2 linked regions of the Chelativorans sp. AA-79 genome follow. The protein of the gene in region 2 interacts with the protein of the main gene of each other region in a pairwise test. Links are inferred from orthologs where the notes say so. Each region holds a gene or a part of one and is shown on either strand. Other genes may lie near its edges.

The links.
Region 1: the proteins of gyrB (region 2) and gyrA interact in binary tests that used the Escherichia coli proteins (3 or more experiments, as listed by UniProt). The link is inferred for Chelativorans sp. AA-79 from one-to-one orthologs.

Annotation. Positions count from the first base shown.
Region 1 is NZ_CP120361.1:3,099,671-3,105,944, forward strand. What follows is about bases 626-3,964. They hold gyrA (DNA gyrase subunit A), read right to left. Parts: upstream 3,625-3,964; coding sequence 826-3,624; downstream 626-825. Other genes in these bases: PVE73_RS15110 (hypothetical protein), read left to right, coding at 674-808; PVE73_RS15120 (MarC family protein), read left to right, coding at 3,888-3,964. In the rest of the region: PVE73_RS15105 (LysE family translocator), read right to left, coding at 1-481; more of PVE73_RS15120, read left to right, coding at 3,965-4,520; PVE73_RS15125 (MerR family transcriptional regulator), read right to left, coding at 4,688-5,200; PVE73_RS15130 (integration host factor subunit alpha), read right to left, coding at 5,306-5,629; PVE73_RS15135 (beta-ketoacyl-ACP synthase III), read right to left, coding at 5,740-6,274. UniProt on the Escherichia coli protein: A type II topoisomerase that negatively supercoils closed circular double-stranded (ds) DNA in an ATP-dependent manner to maintain chromosomes in an underwound state.
Region 2 is NZ_CP120361.1:126,476-132,498, reverse strand. The notes cover bases 1,840-4,927. They hold gyrB (DNA topoisomerase (ATP-hydrolyzing) subunit B), read right to left. Parts: upstream 4,564-4,927; coding sequence 2,116-4,563; downstream 1,840-2,115. Other genes in these bases: PVE73_RS00590 (complex I NDUFA9 subunit family protein), read left to right, coding at 4,778-4,927; PVE73_RS00600 (SlyX family protein), read right to left, coding at 1,852-2,055. Also shown: rpsA (30S ribosomal protein S1), read left to right, coding at 1-1,677; more of PVE73_RS00590, read left to right, coding at 4,928-5,749; PVE73_RS00585 (sulfite exporter TauE/SafE family protein), read left to right, coding at 5,761-6,023. UniProt on the Escherichia coli protein: DNA gyrase negatively supercoils closed circular double-stranded DNA in an ATP-dependent manner to maintain chromosomes in an underwound state.

The sequences.
Region 1 (6,274 bases), 3.0 Mb from region 2 along the record:
AAATGGCCGCGATGAGCATGAAGATTGCGCCCAGAAGCAGGGTCTGTGAGGCCGTGTTGCCTGCCGGGTTGATGAACTGTGGAATGAAGGCACCGAAGAAGATGAGCGTCTTCGGATTCGACCAGAAGACCACGAAGCCCTGGACGACCAGCGAACCGTCCGTTCGGGGCGGCGCCTCGGCCGCGCCAAGCGAGCCGTCCGAACGCCACATGCGGATGCCGATCCAGATCAGATAGGCCGCGCCCATCAGGCGCACGATCTCGAACACGCTCCCCATGCCCGCGACGATCGCCTGCAGCCCCAGTGCCAGCACCCCAATCATGGATGCCAGGCCGATCTGCGTGCCGAGCACGTTGAGCAGCCCTGTCCGCGAGCCGTGCCGCATGGAATTGGCGATGATCACCGTCACGGTGGGGCCAGGCACGATGATGATCGCGATGCAAGCGACGGTATAGGAAAGGAGCGCAGCGATTTCCGGCATGGCGTCGTGCCTCTCTGTAAGTTGATGCACAGCAAAGCCACAGCCACGGGTCCTTGGCAAGATGGCCGGAGTTCATGAACGGTGGTTGAACGGGACCTTCAGGTCCGGTTCGTGAGGAGACTGGCATTTACGTCGCACAGGCGGTGAACCAAACCGCCATTTCACCGTTAACACTGCCAAGGAGGCAGTCCGATGCTGATTTACACGCTTGCAGCCGCCATGACCGTCGCCATGCTGATCGCCACGGCCCTCGGCCTTCATCAGGAAGCTCAGCGCGTGAAGCTGGAGAACAGAATCCCGAAAGAGCGGTATCCGTTTCGCCGGTGATTGATGGCGGCGCGTGCCTACGCGCCGCCGCCCGCATCTTCCGCATCCGGCAGCGGCACGTCATCCGCCTGGTCGGGAGCATCCGGCGCATCGTCTTCCTCCCCGTTCTGGGGCTCGGAGATGCGATCCACGGAGACCACACGCTCGCCATCGGCCGTGTTGAAGATCGTCACGCCCTTGGTCGCGCGGCTGGCGATGCGGATGCCGGAAACCGGCACGCGGATGATCTGCCCCGCATTGCTCACCATCATGATCTGATCCTCCTGCGCCACCGGGAAGGCGGCGATCAGCGGACCGATTTCGTCCCGTTTCGAAACGTCGGTGGCGCGGATGCCCTTGCCGCCGCGGCCAATGACCCGGAAATCATAGGAAGAAGAGCGCTTTCCATAGCCGAATTCGCTGACGGTGAGCACGAGTTGCTCTCGCGCCTTCAGCTCCTCGTAGCGCTCGGGCGACAGGTCGGTCTCCTCGCCCACATCCTCGTTGGTAAGCGCAATCTCCTCCTCGTCGCCGCCATTGGCGGCCCGGCGCTCGGCAGCGGCTTGCTTGAGATAGGCTGCCCGCTCGGCGGGGGTGGCTTCCACATGGCCGAGAATGGCCATTGAGATGATCCGGTCGCCATCGGCAAGATTGATGCCGCGCACGCCCACGGAGTTCCGCCCCGCAAACACGCGCACCCCGGTGACGGGGAAGCGAATGCACTGGCCGGAGGCTGCCGTCAGAAGCACGTCGTCATCCTCGGTGCAGGTGAAGACGGAGAGGATCTCGTCGCCCTCCTCCTCCAGCTTCATGGCGATCTTGCCGTTGCGGTTCACCTGCACGAAGTCGGACAGCTTGTTGCGCCGAACCGTGCCGCGGGTGGTCGCGAACATGACGTCAAGCGCAGCCCAGCTCTCCTCGTCCTCGGGCAGAGGCATGATGGAGGTGATGCGCTCGCCCTCTTGCAGCGGCAGCATGTTGCGGAGGAATTTCCCCACGGACTGCGGCGTGCCGACGGGCAGACGCCAGACCTTTTCCTTGTAGACTATGCCGCGCGAGGAAAAGAAGAGGATCGGCGTATGCGTGTTGGCGACAAAGAGCCGCGTGACGAAATCCTCCTCCTTGGTCGACATGCCCGAGCGGCCCTTGCCGCCGCGTGCCTGCGCCCGATAGATGGAAAGCGGCACGCGCTTGATGTAGCCCTTGTGCGTGACGGTGACGACCATGTCCTCCCGCGGGATCAGGTCCTCGTCCTCCATGTCCGCACCGCCCTCGGTGATCTCGGTGCGGCGGGGCGTGCCGAACTCGTCGCGGACGGAAATGAGCTCGTCCTTGACGATGCCCTGGATACGCGCGCGTGAAGACAGGATATCGAGGTAATCCTGGATCTCCGCGCCGATCTTGTTCAGCTCGTCGGCGATCTCGTCGCGGCCCAGCGCCGTCAGCCGTTGCAGGCGGAGATCGAGGATGGCGCGGGCCTGTTCCTCGGAGAGATTGTAGGTTCCGTCGTCGTTGATCTTGTGCCGCGGGTCGGCGATCAGCAGGATCAGCGCCTCCACGTCCTGCGCCGGCCAGCGACGCTCCATCAACTGCTCGCGCGCGGTCTGCGGATCGGGCGCGCGGCGGATGAGCTGGATCACCTCGTCGATATTGGCGACGGCAATCGCCAGTCCCACCAGCACGTGCGCCCGCTCGCGCACCTTGCGAAGCAGGTATTTCGTCCTGCGGCTCACCACTTCCTCGCGGAAGGCCACGAAGGCCTTCAGCATGTCGAGCAGCGTCATCTGCTCGGGCTTGCCGCCGTTGAGCGCCACCATATTGGCGCCGAAGGAGGTCTGCAGCGGCGTGAAGCGGTAGAGCTGGTTGAGGATCACGTCGGCATTGGCATCGCGCTTGAGCTCGATCACCACGCGATAGCCCTGGCGGTCGCTCTCGTCGCGGATGTCGGAGACGCCCTCGATGCGCTTCTCGCGCACGAGTTCGGCCATCTTCTCGATCATCTGCGCCTTGTTCACCTGATAGGGAACTTCGGTGATGACGATGGCCTCGCGCTCGTTGCGGATCTGCTCGATTCCCGCCCGGCCGCGCATGATGATGGAGCCGCGGCCCGTCGCATAGGCGTTGTGGATGCCGGAGCGGCCGAGAATGATGCCGCCGGTCGGGAAATCGGGCCCGGGAATGATCTCCAGAAGCTGCGGGAGCTGCAGGGCCGGATTGTCGATCAGCGCCACGCAGCCATTCACCACCTCGGAAAGGTTGTGCGGCGGGATGTTGGTGGCCATGCCGACGGCGATGCCGCCCGAGCCATTGACCAAAAGATTGGGGAAGCGCGCAGGCAGGACACGCGGCTCACTGCCTGTCCCGTCATAGGTATCCTGGAAGTCGACCGTTTCCTTGTCGATATCCTCCAGCAGTTCGTGAGCGACCTTGGTCAGCCGTGCTTCCGTATAACGCATGGCCGCCGGCGGATCGCCGTCGATGGAACCGAAATTGCCCTGCCCGTCGATCAGCGGGACACGCATGGACCAGTTCTGCGCCATACGCACGAGCGCATCATAGATCGAGGCATCACCATGCGGATGGTACTTACCCATCACGTCGGCGACGGGACGCGCGGCCTTCACATATTTGCGGTTCCAGTGATAGCCGCTCTCATGGGACGCGTAGAGGATGCGGCGATGCACGGGCTTCAGGCCGTCGCGCACATCCGGTAGCGCCCGGCTCACGATCACGCTCATGGCGTAATCGAGATAGGAGCGCTGCATTTCCTCGATTATCGAGATCGGCTCGATGTCGTCGGGTCCGCCCGGCCCGCCCGGCGTCGTCTGGTCAGTCAAGACAGATCACATTGGTTGAGAGAATCATATGCATCTTATATAGGAAGCCCTCCCGGGACACCAATGCGCACATGCGATTTCAACCAGGATTTTCGCCCGATTTTCCAATAGGATAAGGACTATCTTTCGCGCCCGCAGCAAAATGTGGCGAAAAGGTGCGCGGACGGCGGATATGCCAAGGTCTCCGATGTCCGCAAGCGCCTCCCGCATTGCATTTGCCGGCCCGATATAGGCTGAATGCCGGACGAGAATCGGAGATAGCCATGCCTTCCTTCGAGGCGGTCCTGAACGCCTTCGTCACGCTGATCGTGACCGTCGACCCGGCGGGCCTGGCGCCCCTCTTCCTGGCGCTCACAACAGGCATGAACCGGGCCGAGCGCAACCAGGTCGCCGTTCGCGCCAGCGTGATTTCGCTCGGCGTGCTCGTAGTGTTCGCGCTGGCGGGCAGTTCCATCCTCTCGGTCATGGGCATCACGCTTCCGGCGTTTCGCGTCGCCGGCGGGCTGCTTCTCTTCGTCATCGCCTTCGAGATGATCTTCGAGCGCCGGCAGGAGCGGCATGAGCGAAGCGCCGAACGGGCGATCACGCGCGACACGATCCGCAACATCGCCGCCTTTCCCCTGGCGATCCCCCTCATCGCCGGACCGGGGGCGATCTCGGCGACGCTCCTTATCTCCGCCAGTTTCGCAGGCATCGGCGGCCAAGCCATGCTGGCGATGATTCTGCTGGTTATCATCCTCATCACCTATCTCGTCTTCGTGCTCGCGGAGCGCGTCGACCGCTTCCTCGGCGAAACCGGCCGCTCGATTCTCACACGCCTGCTCGGCGTCCTGCTCGCCGCCCTTGCCGTGCAATTCGTTGCCGATGGAGCGCGGGCGCTTTTCCTGGCCGGTTGAGGGGGCGCGAAGGGCGTCGTCGATTCCCTGTTCCGAACTCAAGCCACGCTTCACCGTGGCCACGCCCGCTTTCGCGTCTGGTCATTGCACCGAATGCTTGCGCAGTTGCGGTGGCTCCCCGGAAGACAGACAGATTTCGTGTTCCTCCCGGCGAGAAACCCGGGGCTTCAGCGCACCTGGTCGAGCAGGCGCTTGCATTCCAGGAGATCGAACAGCGCCTCCTGGAGCAGCGCGCGGTTGTCGCGCGAAAGCTTGTTGTCGTCGGGAGAGACCGGCCCCTCCTCGTCGCCCCGTCCCATGCCGAAGAAGCGCAGGCTGGGCTTCACCTTGGGCTTGCCGACGAGGTCATCCTCCGACGCGGCCCTTTCCGCCGCCTTCTGCTGGGCGATCACCTCGACCGCGGCGACATCGCCGCGCCCGATGGCGGCCACGAACTGGTTGCCGTTCTCGCGCAAGAGCTTCTGCACCCCTTTGATCGTATAGCCCTGGTCGTAAAGCATGTGCCGGATGCCCTTGATCAGTTCGACATCCTGCGGGCGGTAATAGCGGCGGCCGCCGCCGCGCTTCAGCGGTTTGATCTGCGAGAACCGCGTCTCCCAGAAACGCAGCACGTGCTGGGGCAGATCGAGATCCTCGGCAACCTCGCTGATGGTGCGGAACGCGTCCGGGCTCTTGTCCATTTATGTCCAAGCCTCCTGCGACTCGATCCGATCATTTCAGCAGGCAGGCGCGTCCATGACAAGAGCGGCGGACGGAGCCCCCGTGAGGCTGCAGGCCGACTGCGGTCAATGCTCCTTGCCGGCCTTGCGAGCCTGGTGCGCCTTCAGGATGCGGCTCTTGAGCACGTTCGACGCCTTGAAGGTCATCACCCGGCGCGGAAGGATCGGCACTTCCTCGCCGGTTTTCGGATTGCGACCGATGCGTTCGTTCTTGTCGCGGACCTGGAAGGTGGCGAAAGAAGAAAGCTTCACTGTTTCACCGCGCACGATGGCGTCACAGACTTCCTGCAGCACCATCTCGACGATCTGGGCCGACTCGGTGCGCGAGAGGCCCACCTTGCGGTAGACAGCCTCGGCGAGATCGGCTCGTGTCACCGTCTTTCCCCCCATCCGGCCCTTCCAATCATCGAAACTATTGAAAATACAAGCGACGCGCGAACGTTAAAAAATTGGATGACCAAGGTCAAGGACTCCGAAGTGCCCTCGGGCCATCAAAAAATCTACCAGCGTACGAGCACCGCGCCCCAGGTGAAGCCGCCGCCCATCGCCTCCAGAAGCACGAGATCGCCCGGCCGGATCTTGCCCGCCGACACGGCGTGGCCGAGCGCCAGCGGCACGGAGGCTGCGGACGTGTTGCCGTGGAGCTCCACGGTGATGACAACTTTCTCCTCTGCGATCCCGAGCTTCCTGGCGGAAGCGTCGATGATGCGCTTGTTGGCCTGGTGCGGCACGAACCAGTCGATGTCCTCCGCCGTGATGCCGGCCTTGCGGAAGACGTCTTCGATCACGTCGGTTATCATACCCACGGCATGTTTGAAGACCTCGCGGCCCTGCATGCGCAGATGACCGACCGTCTGCGTCGTGGAAGGGCCGCCGTCCACATACAGCTTTTCCTTGTGGGAACCGTCCGAGCGCAGGGCCTCCGCCAGGACTCCGCGGTCGGCGATCGTCCCCTGCCCCTCGGTCGCCTCGAGCACGATCGCGCCCGCGCCATCGCCGAACAGCACGCAGGTGGTGCGGTCGGTCCAGTCCAGG
Region 2 (6,023 bases):
GCGAGCCTTCTCGAACAATCCTTTACCGAGCGCGACGCCTCCGAGGGCTCTGTCGTCAAAGGCGTGATCACGGCCATCGAAAAGGACATGGCCATCATCGATGTCGGCCTGAAGGTCGAGGGGCGCGTTCCGCTGAAGGAATTCGGCGCCAGGGCCAAGGACGGCCAGCTCAAGCCCGGCGACGAGGTCGAGGTCTATGTCGAGCGCATCGAGAACGCGCTGGGCGAGGCGATGCTTTCCCGCGAGAAGGCCCGCCGCGAGGAGAGCTGGGTCAAGCTCGAAGAGAAATTCAACAAAGGCGAGCGCGTCGAAGGCGTCATCTTCAACCAGGTCAAGGGCGGCTTCACCGTCGATCTGGATGGTGCCGTGGCCTTCCTGCCGCGCAGCCAGGTGGACATTCGCCCGATCCGCGACGTGACGCCCCTCATGCACACGCCGCAGCCCTTCGAAATCCTCAAGATGGACAAGCGCCGCGGCAACATCGTCGTCTCGCGCCGGACCGTCCTTGAAGAAAGCCGCGCCGAGCAGCGCTCGGAGATCGTGCAGAACCTCGAGGAAGGCCAGGTGGTCGAGGGTGTGGTCAAGAACATCACCGACTACGGTGCGTTCGTCGACCTCGGCGGCATCGACGGCCTGCTGCACGTCACCGACATGGCATGGCGCCGCGTCAACCATCCGACCGAGATCCTCAATATCGGCCAGACGGTGAAGGTGCAGATCATCCGCATCAACCAGGAGACGCACCGCATCTCGCTCGGTATGAAGCAGCTCGAGGCCGATCCGTGGGAAGGCATCGGCGCGAAGTATCCGCTCGGCAAGAAGGTTGCAGGCCGCGTGACCAACATCACCGACTACGGCGCCTTCGTGGAGCTGGAGCCGGGCATCGAGGGCCTCATCCACGTCTCCGAGATGTCATGGACCAAGAAGAACGTGCACCCGGGCAAGATCCTGTCGACCACGCAGGAGGTCGAGGTGGTCGTGCTCGAGGTCGACCCGGTCAAGCGCCGCATCTCGCTGGGCCTCAAGCAGACGCTGGAGAACCCGTGGGAAGCCTTCGCCCGCAACCATCCGGTGGGCAGCCAGGTCGAGGGCGAGGTCAAGAACAAGACCGAATTCGGCCTCTTCATCGGGCTGGAAGGCGACGTGGACGGCATGGTCCACCTCTCCGACCTCGACTGGTCGCGCCCCGGCGAGCAGGTGATCGAGGAGTACAACCGCGGTGATGTCGTGCAGGCGCAGGTTCTCGACGTCGACATCGAGAAGGAGCGTATTTCTCTCGGCATCAAGCAGCTCGGCCGCGACGCGGTGGGCGAGGCGGTGGCCTCCGGCGACCTGCGCAAGAATGCGGTCGTCACCTGCGAGGTCACGGCGGTGAAGGACGGCGGACTTGAGGTGCGCCTGGTCGACCATGACCTGGATGCCTTCATCAAGCGCTCCGACCTTTCGCGTGACCGCGACGAGCAGCGCCCCGAGCGCTTCGCCGTCGGCCAGAAGGTGGATGCCCGCGTGACGATGTTCGACAAGAAGACGCGCAGGATCAACGTCTCGATCAAGGCGCTGGAAATCGCCGAGGAGAAGGAAGCGGTGGCCCAGTTCGGCTCGACCGACTCCGGCGCCTCGCTCGGCGATATCCTGGGTGCCGCGCTCAAGAAGCAGGGCGGCGACAAGGAGGAGTAGTTCTTCCCTGTTTCATAACTTCTCCAGGGAGCCCTCGCGTGCCGAAAGCACGCGAGGGCTTTTTCGTTCATGTGTGGTTGGCGACAATGGCGCCCGACTATTCGCCCGGTGACGGATAGACGGCATAGCAGGGGCACTCCGTCCTCGCCACGGGCACTCCCGCCGCAACAGTTCCTACCAATGCGGCGGCTTGGTGACAGGGATGTCAGGCGCCGTGCGCTCTTCAAGTGCGAAGAACCGCTCGCTCAGAAGGTCGAGCTTCTTCTGCATGCGTTCGATGAGAGCCCACTGCCGCGCAAGCTGCTCGGAAAGCTCCTCGATCGTCCGTTCCTGTTCGGCGGCAAGAAGCTCGAGTTTCTCCAAACGGTCCTGTTGCATGACCTTGCCCTTGGCGCGGCCTGGTCGGCCGCCGTCAGAACCATCTCCCGGAAGCTGCGCCTAAACGTCCAGATTGGCGACCGAGAGCGCGTTTTCCTGGATGAACTCGCGGCGCGGTTCCACCTCGTCGCCCATCAGGCGGGCGAAGAGTGCGTCCGCATCGGTGGCGTCGGCGACTTTCACCTGCAGCAGCGAGCGGGCATCCGGATCGAGCGTCGTCTCCCAGAGCTGCTCGGCATTCATCTCACCCAGGCCCTTGTAGCGCTGCATGGTAAGTCCTTTGCGGCCGGTGGCGAAGATGGCATCGAGCAGGGCCATCGGACCGGAGACAACCTCGGACTTGTCGTTGCGCCGGAGCACGGGCGGTTTTGCAAAGACCTCCTGCAGGCGCGGCGTGTACCGGTCGATAGCGCGGGCGTCGGCCGAGCCTATCAGCGCCGCATCGAGTATGACCACGTCGCGAACGCCGCGCACCGTGCGCTCGAAGAGATAGCCGCCCGTCCCGTCATTGGACGGGTTGATCCGGCCTTCCCAGCCACGCTCGGTCTCTTCCGAGATGATGTCGAGGCGGCGCGCTACATAGGTGGCGGCCTCCGCTGCCCGGCCCGGATCGGCCAGCACCGCCGCATTGAGCGCACCTGCAATTGCCGCCTGCTCGACCACGGCGCGATCGTACCGTGTGTGGAGGCCGTTGACGAGGCCGCGCACGGCGCGCGCATCCTCGATCACCTGCTTCAGGTCCTGGCCTGAGCGAACCTCCCCAGTGGAGAGCTCCAGAGACGCTTGCTCAAGGCCCGTGTCGATGAGGAACTCCTCGAAGGCTGCTTCGTCCTTGATATACTGCACCGACTTGCCGCGGGTGACCTTATAGAGCGGCGGCTGGGCGATATAGAGGTGCCCGCGCTCGATCAGGTCCGGCATCTGCCTGAAGAAGAAGGTAAGCAGCAGCGTGCGGATATGGGCGCCGTCCACGTCGGCGTCCGTCATGATGATGATCTTGTGGTAGCGCAGCTTGTCCGCGTTGAACTCGTCCTTGCCGATACCGGTGCCGAGCGCGGTGATCAAGGTGCCGATCATGTCGGAGGAGAGCATGCGGTCGAAACGCGCGCGCTCCACGTTCAGGATCTTGCCGCGCAGCGGCAGAATCGCCTGGTTCTTGCGCGAACGGCCAGATTTGGCGGAACCGCCGGCCGAGTCGCCTTCGACGATGAAGATCTCCGACTTCGCCGGATCCCGCTCCTGGCAGTCGGCAAGCTTGCCTGGCAGCGACGTGATGTCGAGCACGCCCTTGCGCCGCGTGAGCTCTCGCGCCTTGCGCGCGGCCTCGCGCGCGGCGGCCGCCTCCACCACCTTGCCGACAAGGATCCTGGCTTCGCCCGGATGCTCTTCAAGCCAGGTGCCGAGCGCCTCGTTGACGAGGCTTTCCACGACCGGTCGCACCTCTGAGGAAACCAGCTTGTCCTTGGTCTGCGAGGAGAATTTCGGATCCGGAACCTTTACGGAGAGAACCGCCGTCAGGCCCTCTCGGCAGTCGTCGCCCGTCAGCGAGACCTTTTCCTTCTTGGTGAGGCCCGAGACTTCGCCATAGTTCGTGACCTGCCTGGTCAGCGCACCGCGGAAACCCGCCATATGTGTGCCGCCGTCGCGCTGCGGGATGTTGTTGGTGAAGGCCAGCACGTTCTCGTGGTAGGATTCGTTCCACCACATGGCCACCTCGACGGTGATGCCGTCGCGCTCACCGGAGATAGCTATCGGATCGGCGATCAGCGGCTTCTTGGCGCGGTCGAGATATTTCACGAATTCGATGATGCCGCCGTCGTAGAGAAAGACCTGCTCCTTCACATCCGCATGGCGGCGATCGCTCAGGAGAATTCGCACCCCGGAATTGAGGAAGGCCAACTCGCGCAGGCGATGCTCTAGCGTGCCGTAGTCGAATTCGGTCATGGTGAAGGTTTCGCTGGAGGGCAGGAAGCTCACCTCCGTGCCGGTCTCCGCGCCCGCGTCACCGGTGACGGCGAGCGGAGCGTCCGGCACACCGTGGGTGAAGCTCATTTCGTGGATCTGCCCCTTGCGGCGGATCTTCAGCTTCAACCAGCTCGAAAGGGCATTGACCACGGAAACGCCCACGCCATGCAGGCCGCCTGAGACCTTGTAGGAATTCTGGTCGAACTTGCCGCCCGCATGGAGGTGGGTCATGATGACCTCGGCCGCGGAGACGCCCTCACCGGTATGGATTTCGGTCGGGATGCCCCGGCCGTTGTCGGTCACGGTGCAGGAACCGTCTGGGTTGAGGGCCACAGTCACGAGCGTGGCGTGGCCGGCCAGCGCCTCGTCGATGGCGTTGTCCACCACCTCGTAGACCATGTGGTGCAGGCCGGAGCCGTCGTCGGTATCGCCGATATACATGCCGGGCCGCTTGCGTACGGCGTCCAGGCCCTTGAGAACCTTGATGGATTCAGCACCGTATTCGGCAGATTCGCCGGGGATTGTTTCGGGCGTAGCGCTCATCAGATGCTTTCGTTAAGGGGCGCCCCTCGGGGCATCATGGGATGGCTGCGAATCAGCAGCCGAAGATGTCTAAAATATAGGGCTTCCAGCCTGTTTTTCCAAGTTTTGCCGGCTGACCGGCCTGGGGACGCATCCGGCGTGAAGCGCCCTTTGCCTTTGCCGCGAAAGGCATTATGAAGCGCAGGCAGGCACACAACCAAATCCCGAGGCGTCCATGGCCATCATCAGCGAGAAACCAAAGCTCGTCACTGTGTTCGGCGGCTCCGGCTTCGTCGGGCGGCATGTGGTGCTCGCGCTGACGCGCAGAGGCTACCGCGTACGCGTCGCCTGCCGCAATCCGCATACGGCAATCCATGTGAACACGCTCGGCAATATGGGTCAGGTGCATGCCATCCAGGCCAATGTGCGTTACCGCTGGTCGGTGGACCGCGCGGTGGAAGGGGCCGATCACGTCATCAATCTGGTCGGCATCCTGCACGAATCCGGCCGTCAGCGCTTTGAAGCGGTCCAGAGCTTCGGGGCTCGCGCGGTGGCCGAGGCCACGCGTGCCGCGGGCGCCGGTCTGACCCAGGCATCGGCCATCGGCGCCGATCCCGATTCGCCCGGCACCTATGGCCGCACCAAGGCCGAGGGGGAGCAGGCCGCGCTGGAGACGGTGAAGAACGCCGTCATCATCCGCCCTTCCATCATCTTCGGGCCGGAGGACAAGTTCTTCAATCGTTTCGCCAACATGGCCCGCTTCTCGCCCTTCCTTCCGCTCATCGGCGGCGGGCACACGAGATTCCAGCCGGTCTATGTGGGTGACGTGGCGGAGGCTTATGCGCGCGCCGTCGACGGCAAACTGAAGGGCGGCGCGATCTACGAACTCGGCGGCCCACAGGTCCTGACCTTCCGCGAATGCATGGAAGAGATGCTGGAGGTGATCGAGCGCAAGCGGAGCTTCATCTCCGTGCCCTGGCCGATTGCCCGCCTGCAGGGTCGCATCCTCGGGCTTCTGCCGAAGCCGCTCCTCACGCTCGACCAGGTGCATATGCTCGAAGTCGACAATGTGGTGTCGGAGGAGGCGAAGAAGCGCGGCCTCACCCTGGAAGGGCTCGGCATTCCGCGCCACACGCTGAGCGCCATCCTGCCCACCTATCTTTGGACCTACCGGCCGGCAGGGCAGTTCACGCAGCCGCAGATGTAAGCGGGCGCGGCTTGGACGCCCTGGCGTTTTTCCTGCCGGAGGGCATCGGCGCCCTTTCGGGAGCATTCCTCGTCGTCGCCAGCTTCTTCACCTCGGCGTTGACCGCCACCTTCGGCGTCGGCGGCGGCATCGCCATGCTGGCCCTGCTCGGCTTCTTCGTTCCCGTTTCCGCACTGATCCCCGTGCATGGCGCGGTTCAGCTCGGTTCGAACACCGGCCGGGCCTGGCGGCAGCGGATGCACATCGTGCAGGGCTTTGCCGCGCCCTTCATAGC